2 regions of the Paraburkholderia sp. GAS38 genome follow, and region 1 is predicted to be linked to the other one. Evidence: riboswitches for the same ligand, from Rfam matches in the RefSeq annotation. Region 1 holds a riboswitch; the other holds the start of a gene.

Region 1 (7,203 bases):
TCTACGAGCAGGTTTGCCAGGCGTGCCACGCCGCCGGCGTCCTCAATGCGCCGAAGTTCGGTGACAAGACCGCCTGGGCGCCGCGCCTCAAGGATCCGATGGACACGGTCTACAACTACGCCCTGCACGGCAAGGGTGCGATGCCGCCCAAGGGCGGATCGAACGCGTCGGATGCGGACGTGAAGGCCGCCGTCGATTACATGGTCAGCGCGGCCAAATAAGCGGCGCGCGAGTTTCGCGCGTCGTCGCAGCAGGAAAGCAAAAATCCCTGCCCCGTAGCAATACGGGCAGGGATTTTTTACATGCTGACATCGGGCGACGGACTAGTAGCCGGCGCAGCAAACGCATGAATGAACGCCAGGGCAGGCGTCGACCGTGCCAGCGTCTCGAAGCGCTCGCGCAGTGCGGCGGGCGTCAGCCACGGATAGCTCAAGCCGTCCTGCAACGCCGCGAGCAAGGCGCCATCCGGATCGGGCACCACGTCCATCCGTGCAATGTGGATATGGAAGTGCGTCACGTGCCATTCATCTGTCGCTGCGTCGAAACCAAACGTCCACCGGTACACGCCGTGCCCGACGCGCAGCGCGTCCGCGGCCGGCTCGCGCATCAGCACGAGCCACGGCAACGCTTCGATCTCGTGGCCGCTCACCGTCAGCGAATCGCACACGTAGTAGGTCCGGCACTGCACGTACTGCGCGCCGAAATCGCTGACCAGCGTCCTGGCGATCGCCGCCGTCCCGACCGTGCTGGCCGGGAACGCAATGTTCGAGGTGGCGAGGGAAAAGGTGAGCACCGCATCGGGCGCGAAGACTTCGGCGATGCGCTCGGCACGCGTGTTGTCCTTTGCGTCGAGATAGGTTTCGAGCGCGCTACGGCAGCGCGCGAGCGGCGGGGTGGTCATGCGGGCGGGTCTCCGTTGAGCAGGCCGCGCCACTGTAGCGCGACACCGCCCGCAAAGCGCCGATGCACCTGCCGCGCACGGGGTCTTGCCAACAAGACCCACCGCGGCCCCCGAATCAAGGCTTCTGCAACAGCGCCTTCAAACTCGCGAGCCGGTCCTTCGGCGACATCGGCGCCTCATCCGCCGTCGGCGGCGGCGCTTCGTCGAGGCCCATTTCGGGAATGAAACGCGACGGCTCGCACACCACCGTCTCCCGCGCGCGCTTTCTCTTCTTGCACCAGTTCAGATGCAAACTGCGCTGCGCACGCGTGATCGCCACGTACATCAGCCGGCGTTCTTCTTCAATGCGTCCTTCGTCGATCGGCGCGTCGTCCGAGCCGCCGCGGTGCGGCATGATGCCTTCCTCGACGCCCACCAGAAACACGTGCGGATACTCGAGCCCCTTCGACGCATGCACCGTCGAAAGCCGCACCGCGTCCGGATCTTCCTCTTTACCTTCGAGCATCGACATCAGCGCGACCGTCTGGATCAGGCCGAGCAGGTTCTTGCCGGTATCCGCGAGACCGTCGGCGTTGTCGTAGCCGGTGGCCTCGGACCCCGCCGCAGGCTCCGGCTTGGTGCCCTTGCGCTTCAACCACTCGATAAACTCCAGCACGTTCTGCCATTTCGACTGCGCCTGGCGCTCGTCGAATGCGTCGTACAGGTACGCCTCGTAGTGGATCGCGTCCATCAGGTCGTTGAGCACCTCGGAGGCCGGATCCTTGTCCGCGCGGTCGGTCAGGCGCTGCATGAAATCGCAGAAGGTGCGCAGCGGTTCCACCTGGCGCACCGACAGCCGCGCCTCGATGCCGCCCATATACACCGCCTCGAACAGCGACACCTTCGCCTGGCCCGCGAACGACCCAAGCGCTTCGAGCGTCGTGTTGCCCACGCCACGCCGCGGTGTGGTGATCGCGCGGATGAACGCGGGATCGTCGTCGGCGTTGGCGATCAGGCGCAGATACGCGCAGATATCCTTGATCTCGGCCTTGTCGAAAAACGACTGCCCGCCCGACAGCACGTACGGAATCCGCTCGCGCCGCAGCACCTGTTCGAAGATGCGCGCCTGAAAATTGCCGCGGTAGAGGATGGCGTAATCGCGGAACTGCGCGCGCCGCTCGAACTTGTGCGCGGACAGACGGAACACTACGGATTCGGCTTCGTGCTCTTCGTCGTTGCAGCCGGTCACGGTGATGGTGTCGCCCATGCCGTGTTCGGACCACAGCTTCTTTTCGAACAGCTTCGGGTTATTCGCGATCACGTTGTTCGCGGCGGTCAGGATGCGCACCGTCGAACGGTAGTTCTGCTCGAGCTTGATCAGATGCAGCTTCGGGAAGTCCTTGCTGAGCTGCCCCAGGTTCTCGAGCGTCGCGCCGCGCCAGCCGTAGATGGCCTGATCGTCGTCGCCCACCGCCGTGAAGGCCGCGCGCGGCCCGGCCAGCAGCTTCACGAGTTCGTACTGGCAGGCATTCGTGTCCTGGTACTCATCGATCAGCAGATAGCGCAGCTTGTTCTGCCAGCGCTCGCGCACCTGCTCGTTCTTCGCAAAGAGCTCGGCGGGCACGCGGATCAGATCGTCGAAATCCACGGCCTGGTACGCGTGCAGCGTCGCCACGTAATTGCGGTAGACGATCGCGGCCTGATGTTCGTCCTCGTTCGCGGCAATCGCCATCGCCTCGTCGGGCATGATCATGCCGTTTTTCCACAGCGAGATGATCGACTGGATCTTGCGGATGAACCCCTTGTCCGTCGAGCCGACCTGTTCCTGGATCATGCCGAAGCAGTCGTCCGAATCCATGATCGAGAACTGCGGCTTCAGGCCGACGTGTTCCGCCTCCTGACGCAGGATCTGCACGCCAAGCGAGTGGAAGGTACACACCGTCAACTGATTGACGGGCACCTTGCGGCCTTCCTTGCCGGGCGTCGTCAGCGTCTTGCCCTCGAGCAGCTTGCCGACGCGCTCGCGCATTTCCGCCGCCGCCTTGTTCGTGAAGGTCACGGCGGCGATGTGGCGCGGCTCGAAGCCTTTGACTTCGATCAGGTGCGCAATCTTCTGCGTAATCACGCGCGTCTTGCCACTGCCTGCGCCGGCAAGCACGAGACAGGGACCGTCGAGATAGCGCACCGCTTCGTTTTGGGCGGGATTCAGGCCTGCGGACATCGTGTGTGGATGGGGTCTTACGGTTGAGGGGGGAACTGCGGCGGCAGGTCGGCTGAGCCGATTCGCGCGAGAGGAGCGATGTTAACACGAAGCCCGCACGCACTCCGCGAGCCGCGCCCCGCGTGCCGTCCGCTCAGTTGGCAACCAGGTTGGCAACTGGGTTGGCTATTTCGCCGGCAACCGGGTTGGCAACCAAGTCGGCAACCTGGTTGCCAACTGAGCCGCCGAAACAGGCCGCACGCGGGACATGCCACAATTACAGGCCGCGCGCCGCCGCCGCGGTGGCAAAGCGGCGCGCTTTTTTCGCAGGAAACTCACATGTCTGCACCGCTGAAAACAGGATTGATGGGTTACGGTTTTGCTGGCGCGACCTTCCACGCGCCGGTGATTGAGCACTGCGGCCGGGCCACCGTCGCGGCGATCGCCACCAGCAAGCCCGAGCCGGCCCGCGCCGACTATCCGCGCGCCACCGTCGTGCCCGATCTCGACGCCCTGCTCGCGCTCGACGACCTCCAGTGCATCGTGATCGCAACGCCGAACGATACCCACTTCGACCTCGCCAAACGCACGCTCGAAGCCGGCAAAAACGTGGTGGTCGACAAGCCGGTCACGCTGACGGCCACGGAGGCCATGACGCTCGCCAATCTGGCGCTGGCGCGCGGCCTCACCTTCGCGCCGTTTCACAATCGCCGCTGGGACGGCGATTTCCTCACCGTTCGCGATCTGCTCGCGAGCGGCGAGTTGGGCCGCGTCACGCACTACGAATCGCACTTCGACCGCTTTCGTCCGGATGTGCGGCCGCGCTGGCGCGAAGAGGCGTCGCGCGGCGGCGGCCTGCTGTTCGATCTCGGGCCGCATCTGATCGACCAGGCGCTTGCGCTGTTCGGCGCGCCGGCGACCGTGTCGGCCACCGTCAAGACGTATCGCGACGGCGGCGGCGCGCCCGACTACGTGCATCTGCAACTCGGTTACCCCGGCCTCGAAGTCGTGCTGCACGCGAGCGCCCTCACCGCTCTCGCGCCGCCGCGTTTCGCCATCGACGGCACGCGCGGCAGCTACGTCAAACGCGAACTCGACACTCAGGAAGATCAGTTGAAAGCGGGGCTGCGGCCTGGCGACGCCGGTTTCGGCGGCGGCAATGCGGCGGGGTTGCTGCGCGTGCTGGACGCGAACAATCAGGAAGTGGAGCGTACTTTGCCCACCCGTGATGGCGACTACGTCGGTTTTTATCAGGCGCTGGCCGCCACGATCCTCGACGGCGAACGCTTCCCGGTCAGGCCGCAAGACGCCGTCGACGTCATGACGATCATCGAACTGGCCGCGCGCAGCGAAGAGGAAGGCCAGCGCCTGCCATTCGAGCGGATTCGCTGAGAACGCGACGCAGGTCGTGGCAAGTCATCGCAAGTTGCGGCTTACATGACGGTAACCGCTGCCAACAGTTCCGAAAGGAACGCTCCGTTACAATATATTGCTGAGTTCAGGTCAGCGTGTAGCAGCGGCTAGCCGTTGCTACACGATATCGATCTGAGCATCGATCACGAAAAGACGACGACTTAGGAGAGTAGGTATGCAACGTTTCATCCGTGCGCTGGCAGGTGTGGCGCTGGTTTCTTCGCTGGCCGCCTGCGTGGTCGCGCCGCCGCCCCCGGCACCGCACCCCGACCAGCATGAAATCGCCATTCAACGCCTGAATCAGGTTTACGGCCGTGCCGACAACCTGAGCCACCGCATCGACAATCATGTCAATCAAGGCTACTACCCGCCCCCGCAAGGCGGCGCATTGCATCACCGCCTCGACGTGATCCGTCAGGAAGCGCATGACATGGCGGCGCAGCATGGCGGCGGCCTGTCCGGCGACGAACAGCGCGTGCTGAACCAGGAACTCGACGGCGCAGCGCACGCAATCGGCGAGTAAGCCTCTCGGCAATCTGCTGTGAAAGCACAGGCGCGGGGATCATTCCCCGCGCTTTTTTTTGGCGTGCGCCGTGTGCATCGCACCACCGCGCCGTCCTCTCAAGCCTCCATTTGACAAGCCTCCGGGCCTCGCGTACATTCGCCGCACGCGTCGGGAGAGCGCGCTGGCCGCATTGTTTTTCGCAGGCCGCGCCGCCGAAGGGGCACACCCGCAAACTCTCAGGCAAAAGGACCGACCGCGTCGAAGAACCCGTCTGATACCGGCATCGTCCGGGCTTCCATCAGGCACCGGTTTTTCGCACTCTGGAGAGCGGCAGTAGCCAGCGGCATAGGACATCGTCGATGCCAGGCAGGCTGCCCACCGAAGGGGCGCGCGTTTCGCCGTCACGGCTTGCAAAGGCTTGCAAACCCGCACGGCAGCGCAATCTCTCAGGTATCGAGGACAGAGGGGTCATGCATGGCATCGCTCGCAGGCATTTTGGCCGCGAGGGATCAAGCCGCATGGCCTTTTTGTATCCGTCGAGATTGCCTGAGGCCCTGATGACCGAACTCAAACACACCCCGCTTAACGCCACCCATCGCGCGCTGAATGCCCGCATGGTCGATTTCGGCGGCTGGGACATGCCCGTCAACTACGGCTCGCAGATCGACGAACACCGCGCCGTGCGCACCGACGCCGGCATGTTCGACGTGTCGCACATGTGCGTCGTCGATTTCCAGGGCGAGCGCGTGCGCGCCTTCTTCGAACACGCCCTCGCCAACAATGTCGGCAAGCTGCAAACCCCGGGGCGCGCACTCTACTCCTGCCTGCTGAACCCGGATGGCGGCGTGATCGACGACCTGATCGTCTATTTCTTCAGCGAAGATCACTTCCGCCTGGTCGTCAACGCCGGCACGGCCGAGAAGGACGTCGCCTGGTTCGGCAAGCTGAACGCCGATGGCCACTACGGCCTCACCATCACGCCGCGCCGCGATCTGGCGATCGTCGCCGTGCAGGGACCGAACGCCCGCGAAAGAGTCTGGCAAGTCGCACCGTCCAGCCGCACCTCCACGGAACTGCTCAAGCCCTTCAACGCGGCCATTGTAGACAACACGCCGTTCGGCGAGTTGATGATTGCCCGCACCGGCTACACCGGCGAAGACGGTTTCGAAATCGTGCTGCCGGCCGCCTCCGTCTGCGAGTTCTGGGACGCGCTGCAACGCCAGGGCGTGCGCCCGGCCGGTCTCGGCGCGCGCGACACGCTGCGTCTCGAAGCCGGCATGAACCTCTACGGCCAGGACATGGACGACAACGTCTCGCCGCTGGACGCCGGTCTCGCCTGGACAGTGGACCTGACGTCGCCGCGCGACTTCGTCGGCAAGTCGAAGCTCGAAGCCGACGGTTCGCAAGCCGCTTTCGTCGGCCTGATCCTGCAGAAGGAAAACGGCAAGGCGGGCGGCGTGCTGCGCGCCCATCAGAAGGTCGTCACGCCGCACGGCGACGGTGAAATCACCAGCGGCACGTTCTCGCCGACCATGCAGGAATCCATCGCCTTCGCGCGCGTACCGAAGGACGTGAAACCCGGCGATATCGTCCACGTGCAAATCCGTGACAAAGCCCTTCCCGCAAGCGTGGTAAAACTGCCGTTCGTGCGCAACGGCAAGGTGCTTGCGGTTTAAGCGGCTCCGTCGCGTACGCCCCCTCTTTTAAGCTATTCCCGAACACACCGCATAGGAGCATCCGATGAGCATCCCGGCCGATCTGAAATACACCGAATCGCACGAATGGGTCCGCACCGAAGCAGACGGCACGCTGACGGTCGGCATCACCGACCACGCGCAAGAAGCGCTCGGCGACATCGTCTTCTTCGAAGTCCAGGAACTGGGCAAGACCGTGACCGCCGGCGACACCGTCGCGGTCATCGAATCCGTGAAAGCCGCTTCCGATATCTACGCGCCGGTCTCGGGCGAAATCATCGAAGCCAACACGGCCGTGGCCGACACGCCGGACTCCGTCAACAGCGCGCCGTATGAAAGCTGGCTGTTCAAGATCAAGCCGGCCGCCGACGCCACGCATGACCGCCTGATCGACGCCGCCGCTTATACGAAGTCCATCGGCGCCTAAGAGGCATTCAACACTCGTATCAACCGTCAGGTGCGGCGTCCGACGAACGCGGACGGCCGCACCGCCAGGAACACCCCATGAAGC
Region 2 (7,203 bases), on a different contig from region 1:
CATCTTCGACACCAAGGCGGATGCTAAAATCGCCCGTGAAGAAATCTTCGGACCGGTGCTGTCGGTGATCACGTTCGATACGGCTGAAGAAGCCATCAGGATTGCCAACAATAGCGAATACGGTCTTGCCGCTGCGGTCTGGACCTCCAACCTCACCACCGCGCATGAAATGGCGCGCAGCCTGCGGGCCGGCACGGTGTGGGTCAACTGCTACGACGAAGGGGGCGATATGAACTTCCCGTTCGGCGGCTACAAACAATCGGGCAACGGCCGTGACAAGTCGTTGCACGCACTGGAGAAGTACACCGAGCTGAAGTCTACGCTGGTGCGGCTGCGCTAAAGGATTCGCAAGCCAGCGCGGCGGTGCGTCGTTCCGGCGCCGTCGCGTTCCCAATGAATCCGAAGCCGGGTGATACGCGCACAACCTCAGGAAAACCGCGTGTGTTGCCGGCATGTTTTATCAGGTCATCCCATGACTGAACTCCTCTATGGCGACGGTGCAATCCGCCGTCCGTCCCTCTACGGGTCCTCGATCGAAAATACCTACGCGGGCGTGCTGTCGTTCATGCGGCGCAAGTACACGCGCGAACTGGCCGGGGCCGACGTGGTCGTTTCCGGCGTGCCGCTCGATCTGGCTACCACCTTTCGCTCCGGCGCGCGCCTCGGTCCCGCTGCGGTGCGGGCGGCGAGCGTGCAGTTGTCCGAGTTGCATCCCTATCCGTGGGGCTTCAATCCGTTCGACGATCTCGCCGTGACCGATTACGGCGACTGCTGGTTCGACGCGCACAACCCGATGACCGTCAAGCCGGCCATCGTCGAGCATGCCCGCACGATTCTGCGTTCGGATGCGAAGATGCTGACGTTGGGCGGCGATCACTACATCACCTATCCGTTGCTGATTGCGCATGCGGAGAAGTATGGCAAGCCCTTGTCGCTGATCCATTTCGACGCCCACTGCGATACCTGGGCCGACGATAGTCCGGACAGCCTGAATCACGGCTCGATGTTCTACAAGGCGGTGAAGGACGGCCTGATCGATCCGAAGACGTCGGTGCAGATCGGCATCCGCACGTGGAACGACGACTTCATGGGCATCAACATCCTCGATGCGGCGTGGGTGCATGAGCATGGCACGCGCGCTGCGGTGGAGCGGATCATGTCGATTGTCGGCGAGCGTCCCACGTATCTGACCTTCGATATCGACTGTCTCGATCCGGCTTTTGCACCGGGCACGGGCACGCCGGTAGCCGGCGGCTTGTCGTCGGCACAGGGGCTCGCCATCGTGCGGGGCCTGGGCGGCGTGAACCTGATTGGCGCGGACGTCGTCGAAGTGGCGCCCGCCTACGACCAGAGCGAGATCACCGCCATTGCCGCCGCGCACATTGCCTGCGACGTGCTGTGCCTGTGGCGGCAACGCAAGGTAGCGGGGCGTTGACGTTGTTGTAAGCAGCGCGGCCGGCGTCAGCTCGCGGAGGACGCTTCGCGGGGTTGGCGCCGGCCTTCCAGTAGACCGAGTGTGTATATGGCAAGCGCGCCGCTGGCGAGCGCGAGTTGCCACATCAGCATGTCGCTGCCTAGCGCCTTCATGGCGAAGCCGGCGAGCAACGGACCGGCAATCGAGCTGACCGTGAAGGTCAGCGAAACCAGCCGCATGTTGCGGGTCAAGGCGGCTTTATCGCCGCTTGCGGCGGCGAACATCCCTAGCGTGATAAAGGCGCTATTCATTCCACCCAGCAAGACTGCGCTCGCCGCCAGCAGCCCCGACGCAGGCGCGGCCAGGGCGAACGACACGACTGCGAGCGCGCTTGCTGCTGCACAGACGACGACCGCTGCGGCGAGACTGACGCGCTGGGCGAACCAGCCAACCGGAAACTGCAACGCCATCCCGCCGATACCGAAGCAGGTGAGCAGGGTAGCGGTTTGTGTCGCGCTGAGTCCGCGTCCGTCGGCGAAGAGCGGAAAGAGGCCGTAGAGCGCGCCGTCGCCGAGACCACCGAATGCCACGACCACCATGCCGAGACAGACGAGCGGGCCGATTGCCGTTGTTTGGGACCTCGCCTTGGCAGGTTCGGTTGCGAGGTGTGCGGGTAAGTGAGGTTGCAGGGCTAGCTCGCGGGTCTGCGGCGTTGTTGGCGCAGCGAGCGGATTCGCTGGACGTCCGCTTGAGCGCGCAGCGTTGGGGCGGCGCGACTCGTCAGCGGTCAACCATAGCGGAATCGCCGCGGCAAACGTGAACAAGGCCCCCGCACCAAAGGTGATGCGGCCATCGACGGCGCACCACGTTGCAAGAGCCGGCCCGATTACACCGGCCGCTGCGATCAGCGCTTCATGAATGCCGACCACCCGGCCACTGGCCCGCTCGGGCACTAGTCTGTACAACCAGGTTTCATTGGCGATCCAGCGCAGGCCGATGCCGAGTCCGGTCAGCATGCCGGGAATCAGCCACCACGGCGACGCCAGCCAGCCTATCGTTGCGAATGCGACGATGCTCGCCGCAAGCCCCAGCGTAACGGTTGCCTTTGCACCGATTCGCTCCGCCAGATGCGGCGCCGCCAGCAGCCCCGCGACCATGCCGGCCCACTGGGCAGCGGAAAACAGCCCCGCGCGCGGTGCGTCGAGGCCGTGATGCGCCAGCCAGACCGGCAACACCATAAAGCCGATCCCGAACTGGCCGATCTGCGCCAGCGCCGACACGGCGGTCAGCGCGCCGATCGCACGCCAGCGCACCGGCGTCGCGGGATTCATGAGCCGCTCCGTTCGGGCATCGGCAAGCCCTGTTCGCGGCATTCGACCGGGCAACCTGCTGCGAGGCACGGACCGTCGTCGCATAGACGACACAACTGCATGGCATGCGCAGGGTCGCGCGTTTCATGCCAGAGAATCTTGATCAACAGGTCTTCGAACACGACCCGTTCGTCGTCGTCGAGCCGGCTTACCACGCGCTGCAGCATGCGTTCGCGCGCCGTCTGCATGCGCTTCGCTTCGCGCCGGCCAGCAGTGGTCAGCGCGAGCGCCACCGCGCGTTTGTCGGCGCCTGGTTTCTTTTCGATCAGGCCGGCCTCGACCAGACCCGCCACCGCGCGGACGGCCGCCGGATGCGACAGATCGACCGCATCGCGCAGCACTTCAATGGAGGAATCCGGATACTGGCCCACCGCATTGAGGATGGCGCGCGCCGTGGGACCGGCGAGCGCGGCCACGGTGGTCTGCGCATTCATCTCGTCCGTCACCAGCAGGGCGAGCACCCCAAGCAGATTTTCTGTGCGCTGCGTCATGGCAATACCTCAATGTGTGCGGTCTGCATATATGCATTATGCACACATTGAGGGAGGAGCGCAAGTTTACTTTTGCGGTGGCGAGTCAGCCTGAATTCGCCGCTTAGGCCTGCTGCGTTCTCGTTGAGGCGATTACATCGGCCACGCCCGTAGCGGTCGCGGCGGACAGCGTCCAGCCAAGATGCCCGTGTCCGGTGTTATAGAACACGCCGGGCAGGCGGCCTTTGCCGACCTTTGGCAACATGCTGGGCAGCATCGGACGCAAACCGGCCCATGGAATGACGCGCGACGTATTCACCTGCGGGAAGTAGCGACGGGTCCATTCGGTGAGCGGAGCAATGCGTTCGGCGCGGATATCGCGATTGAAGCCGTTGATTTCGGCTGTGCCGGCCACGCGGAAGCGGTCGGCGCCGAGACGGCTCGTGACGATCTTCGCGCTGTCGTCGAGCAGGCTGACCCAGGGCGCGCCTTGCTGGCTCGCGGCGTCGTCGAGGCAAACGGTGATCGAATAGCCTTTGACCGGGTAGATGTTGACCCGGTCGCCGAGCATCGACGCGAATGCGCGGCTCTTCACGCCGGCACACACGACGATCTGCGCAAACGTCTGCTGAAACGGCTCGCCCGCCTGCTTCGCGGCGACGCTGAAGGCGCCGGCGGAATCGCGCGTGATCGACGCAATCTCCGTGTCGTAGCGGAATTCGACGCCATGACGCTCGCACGCTTGCGCGAGGCCGCGGGTGAACTTGTGGATGTCGCCGGTCGAATCTGAGGGCGTGAAGAAGCCGCCGTGGAAGGCGCCGTCGAGCGTCGGTTCAATGCGGCGAATGTCGGCCACGTTCACCGCGTTGCGCTCGAGGCCGCCTTCGTTGAGCAGCGCATTCACCTTCGCTGCTGCATCGAACTCCTTGCGGGTCTTGTAGACGTGCAGAATGCCGCGCTTTTCGAGGTCGAAATCGATCTGCTCGCGCGCCGCAATCGAAAACAGATGCTCGCGCGCGGCGATCGCCAGCCGCACGGTTTCGATGGTGTTGGCACGGTAATGCGGAATCTGCCGCAGGAACTCGCCCATCCACGAGTACTTGTGCCAGCTCGGCAGCGGATTGAGCAGCAGCGGGGCGTCGCGCGTCAGCATCCAGCGCAGGCCTTTGACGACCGTGGCGGTGCTGTTCCACACCTCGGCGTTGCTGACCGATAGCTGGCCGCCGTTGGCGAATGAGGTTTCCATCGCGGCGTAGCGGTGGCGTTCGAACACGGTTACGTTGAAGCCGCGTTGCGCGAGGGCGTAAGCGGTCGTGACGCCGGTAATGCCGGCGCCAATGATGGCGATGCGTGACATGTCATGGTCCAGAGTGAGTGAGCAGGGCCGTTGCCGGCTTCCATGCCCCATCTGTCCATGTACCTGAGAGTTTCTTTCCGCGCGCATCCCGTTGCCGGGCGGGCGGAAATCCCCTTCGGTGGGCGCGTTAAGCGCCGCTCTCCAGATGTTCCCGCTGGGCGGTCCTTGTGCCTGAGAGTTTCCGGGGCGGTTGCTCCGTCGGCGCCGTCACCGCATTTCTGCGTGACAGTCTCTCCCGCGACAGCGTGTAGAACGGCGTAACGGTAGCCGTTCGCAAATAATCCGGCAAGCGTTTTTTTGCGGTTGCGGTTTTCTGTCCGAGCGGGGCGGGTGGTTCGCATATTTGCGCCGGGTGCATCAATCGTATAGCCTTGGTCAGGTTCGCCAGCCTTGATCCAACCCAACTATCCTGCACCGTGAAGGACATCCTCGCCCTCAAGCTCTACACCCGCGTTGCGCGTCTCGGCAGTTTCTCGGCTGCGGCGCGTGAGTTCGGGCTGTCGCAATCGCAGGTGTCGCGCATCGTCGCCGAACTGGAAGGCGACCTGGGCGCGCGTCTGCTCACGCGTACCACGCGCGCGGTCGTGTTGACCGACGCGGGCGCCGAGTTCCTGTCGCGTCTGGATCCGATCCTCATGGCGCTCGAGGATGCCGAGCAGAGCGTGCGCGAAGGCAGCGAGTTGCGCGGCATGTTGCGCATGAGCATGCCCAGCAGTGTCGCAATCCGCGAAGTCATTCCACGGCTCGCGCCGTTTCTCCAACGTCATCCGGCGCTGCGTCTGCAGATGTTGCTCGGCGACCGCCCGCAGGATCTCGTCAAGGACGCGGTGGATGTCGCCATCAGGCTCGGGCGTCTGGTGGATTCGAGCGCGACGGCCACGCTGATCACGCAGATTGCGCGGGTGATCGTCGCCTCGCCCGATTACCTCGAACGCCATGGTGTGCCGGTGACGCCCGATCAACTGACGCAGCACCGCATCGTGGGTGGACCCGCGTCCGTGGTCCCGACGGGCTGGAAGTTCGCACGCGCAGGCGAGGAGGTGGCGCTCGACCTCGACGCGCATTTCTCGACCAACGAGAACGAGGGCGCCGTCGCTGCCGCGGCTGCCGGCATCGGCATTGCTTCGACCAGCGAATGGGCTTGCCGCCGCGAACTGGCCGATGGCTCGCTGGTCCGGCTGCTGGTCGACTGGAAGACGGCCGACATCCCGGTGCATGCGTACTTTCCGATGGGCCGCGCAACCCGCGCCGCCGGGCGCGCAGTCGTCGAACATCTCATGGCCGATTTCAGGCGCGAACAGCACGCCGCTGTTTTGTGAACCTCACGATTCCTGCGCCTTAGTGCCGGCTTGTCGCGGCGGCCTCCGGCTGCCTGGCGTATGACGTGTGACCCACCCGCCGCGTCGCCATCTATGCATCCCATACATAAGACATAGCAGAAACCGATGGCTACCGCCGGCGGCGGCGCGCGCTTATCTTCTCCATCATCCGCTTCGCCAATACCTGACTCACATGGGGCGGCGGCGATCCGATTCATTCACGTTCATCGAGACTGACATGAGCAAAACGACACCGGAGCAAAACAAGGCCCTCGTCCTGGAGGCATTCGATACGTTGTTCAACCAGCGCGACTATGAGGCGGCCGAACGCTTCTGGTCGGACCGCTACATTCAGCACAGTGCGCATATCGCGCCGGGGCGCGAGGGGCTGTTTGCGCTGATCCGCACGCTGCCCGACACGCTGCGCTACGAGAATCAGTTGATCGTGGCCGAAGGCGACTACGTGATCGCGCACGGCCGTTTCTCCGGCAGCGGCAGACCGGCCGCGTGGATTGCCGCGGACGTCGTCCGCTTTGAGGACGGCAAGCTCGCCGAACACTGGGACGTGCTGCAAGACGAAGTCACTGCGGCGCAATCGGTCAGCGGCCTGCCGATGTTCGGCGACCGGTTCCCCGATTGAGCGCTGAAGTCACTATTACGGCAGTCTCAACCTATCTGCGATATCCTTAAGGAGTCCATCATGAAACTCAGCGGCAACACGATCTTTATTACGGGCGGCGGTTCAGGCATTGGCCGTGGGCTGGCCGAGGCGCTGCATCGGCGCGGCAACAAGGTGATCATCGGCGGACGGCGGCGCAGCCATCTCGACGAGGTGGTGGCCGCGAACCCCGGCATGGCGGCAGTCGAGCTGGACATCACCGATGCAGCGAACATCGAGCGGGTGGCGGCGCAACTGATCAAGACGTATCCCGCTCTCAACGTGCTGATCAACAACGCGGGTGTGATGCAAACGGATGCGGCGGCCGGCCGCATCGACGATGCGCTGATGGTCTCCACCATCACGACCAACCTGATGGGGCCGATCCGCATGACCTCCGCGCTGATCGACCATCTCAAGACGAAGAACGATGCCGTGGTCGCCTATACCAGTTCGGTGCTGGCGTTCGTGCCGCTGGCGGTGACGGCGGTGTATTCGTCGACCAAGGCGGCACTGCATTCCTATGTCATGTCGCAACGCTTCATGCTGCGCGATACCACGGTACGTGTGCTCGAAATCGCGCCGCCGTGGGTGCGCACCGATCTGATGAACAGC

What was found. A riboswitch is a leader RNA that binds a small molecule or an ion and turns the genes downstream of it on or off. The one in region 1 is predicted to bind glycine.
Region 2: another riboswitch for glycine. It lies ahead of P3T42_RS12805 (D-amino acid dehydrogenase); the one in region 1 lies ahead of gcvT (glycine cleavage system aminomethyltransferase GcvT).

The regions. Positions count from the first base shown of each region.
Region 1 is NZ_JBNDJO010000012.1:237,449-244,651, forward strand. Features, by position in the region: gene P3T42_RS26150 (c-type cytochrome) at 1-221, shown strand, start outside; gene P3T42_RS26155 (hypothetical protein) at 299-901, opposite strand; gene P3T42_RS26160 (UvrD-helicase domain-containing protein) at 1,017-3,101, opposite strand; gene P3T42_RS26165 (oxidoreductase) at 3,420-4,472, shown strand; gene P3T42_RS26170 (hypothetical protein) at 4,669-5,016, shown strand; glycine riboswitch at 5,158-5,260, shown strand; glycine riboswitch at 5,309-5,471, shown strand; gene gcvT (glycine cleavage system aminomethyltransferase GcvT) at 5,556-6,674, shown strand; gene gcvH (glycine cleavage system protein GcvH) at 6,739-7,119, shown strand; gene gcvP (aminomethyl-transferring glycine dehydrogenase) at 7,197-7,203, shown strand, end outside.
Region 2 is NZ_JBNDJO010000004.1:513,977-521,179, reverse strand. Features, by position in the region: gene P3T42_RS12825 (aldehyde dehydrogenase) at 1-340, shown strand, start outside; gene speB (agmatinase) at 473-1,435, shown strand; gene P3T42_RS12815 (MFS transporter) at 1,462-2,745, opposite strand; gene P3T42_RS12810 (MarR family winged helix-turn-helix transcriptional regulator) at 2,742-3,275, opposite strand; gene P3T42_RS12805 (D-amino acid dehydrogenase) at 3,379-4,611, opposite strand; glycine riboswitch at 4,653-4,766, opposite strand; gene P3T42_RS12800 (LysR substrate-binding domain-containing protein) at 5,028-5,930, shown strand; gene P3T42_RS12795 (nuclear transport factor 2 family protein) at 6,169-6,570, shown strand; gene P3T42_RS12790 (SDR family oxidoreductase) at 6,631-7,203, shown strand, end outside.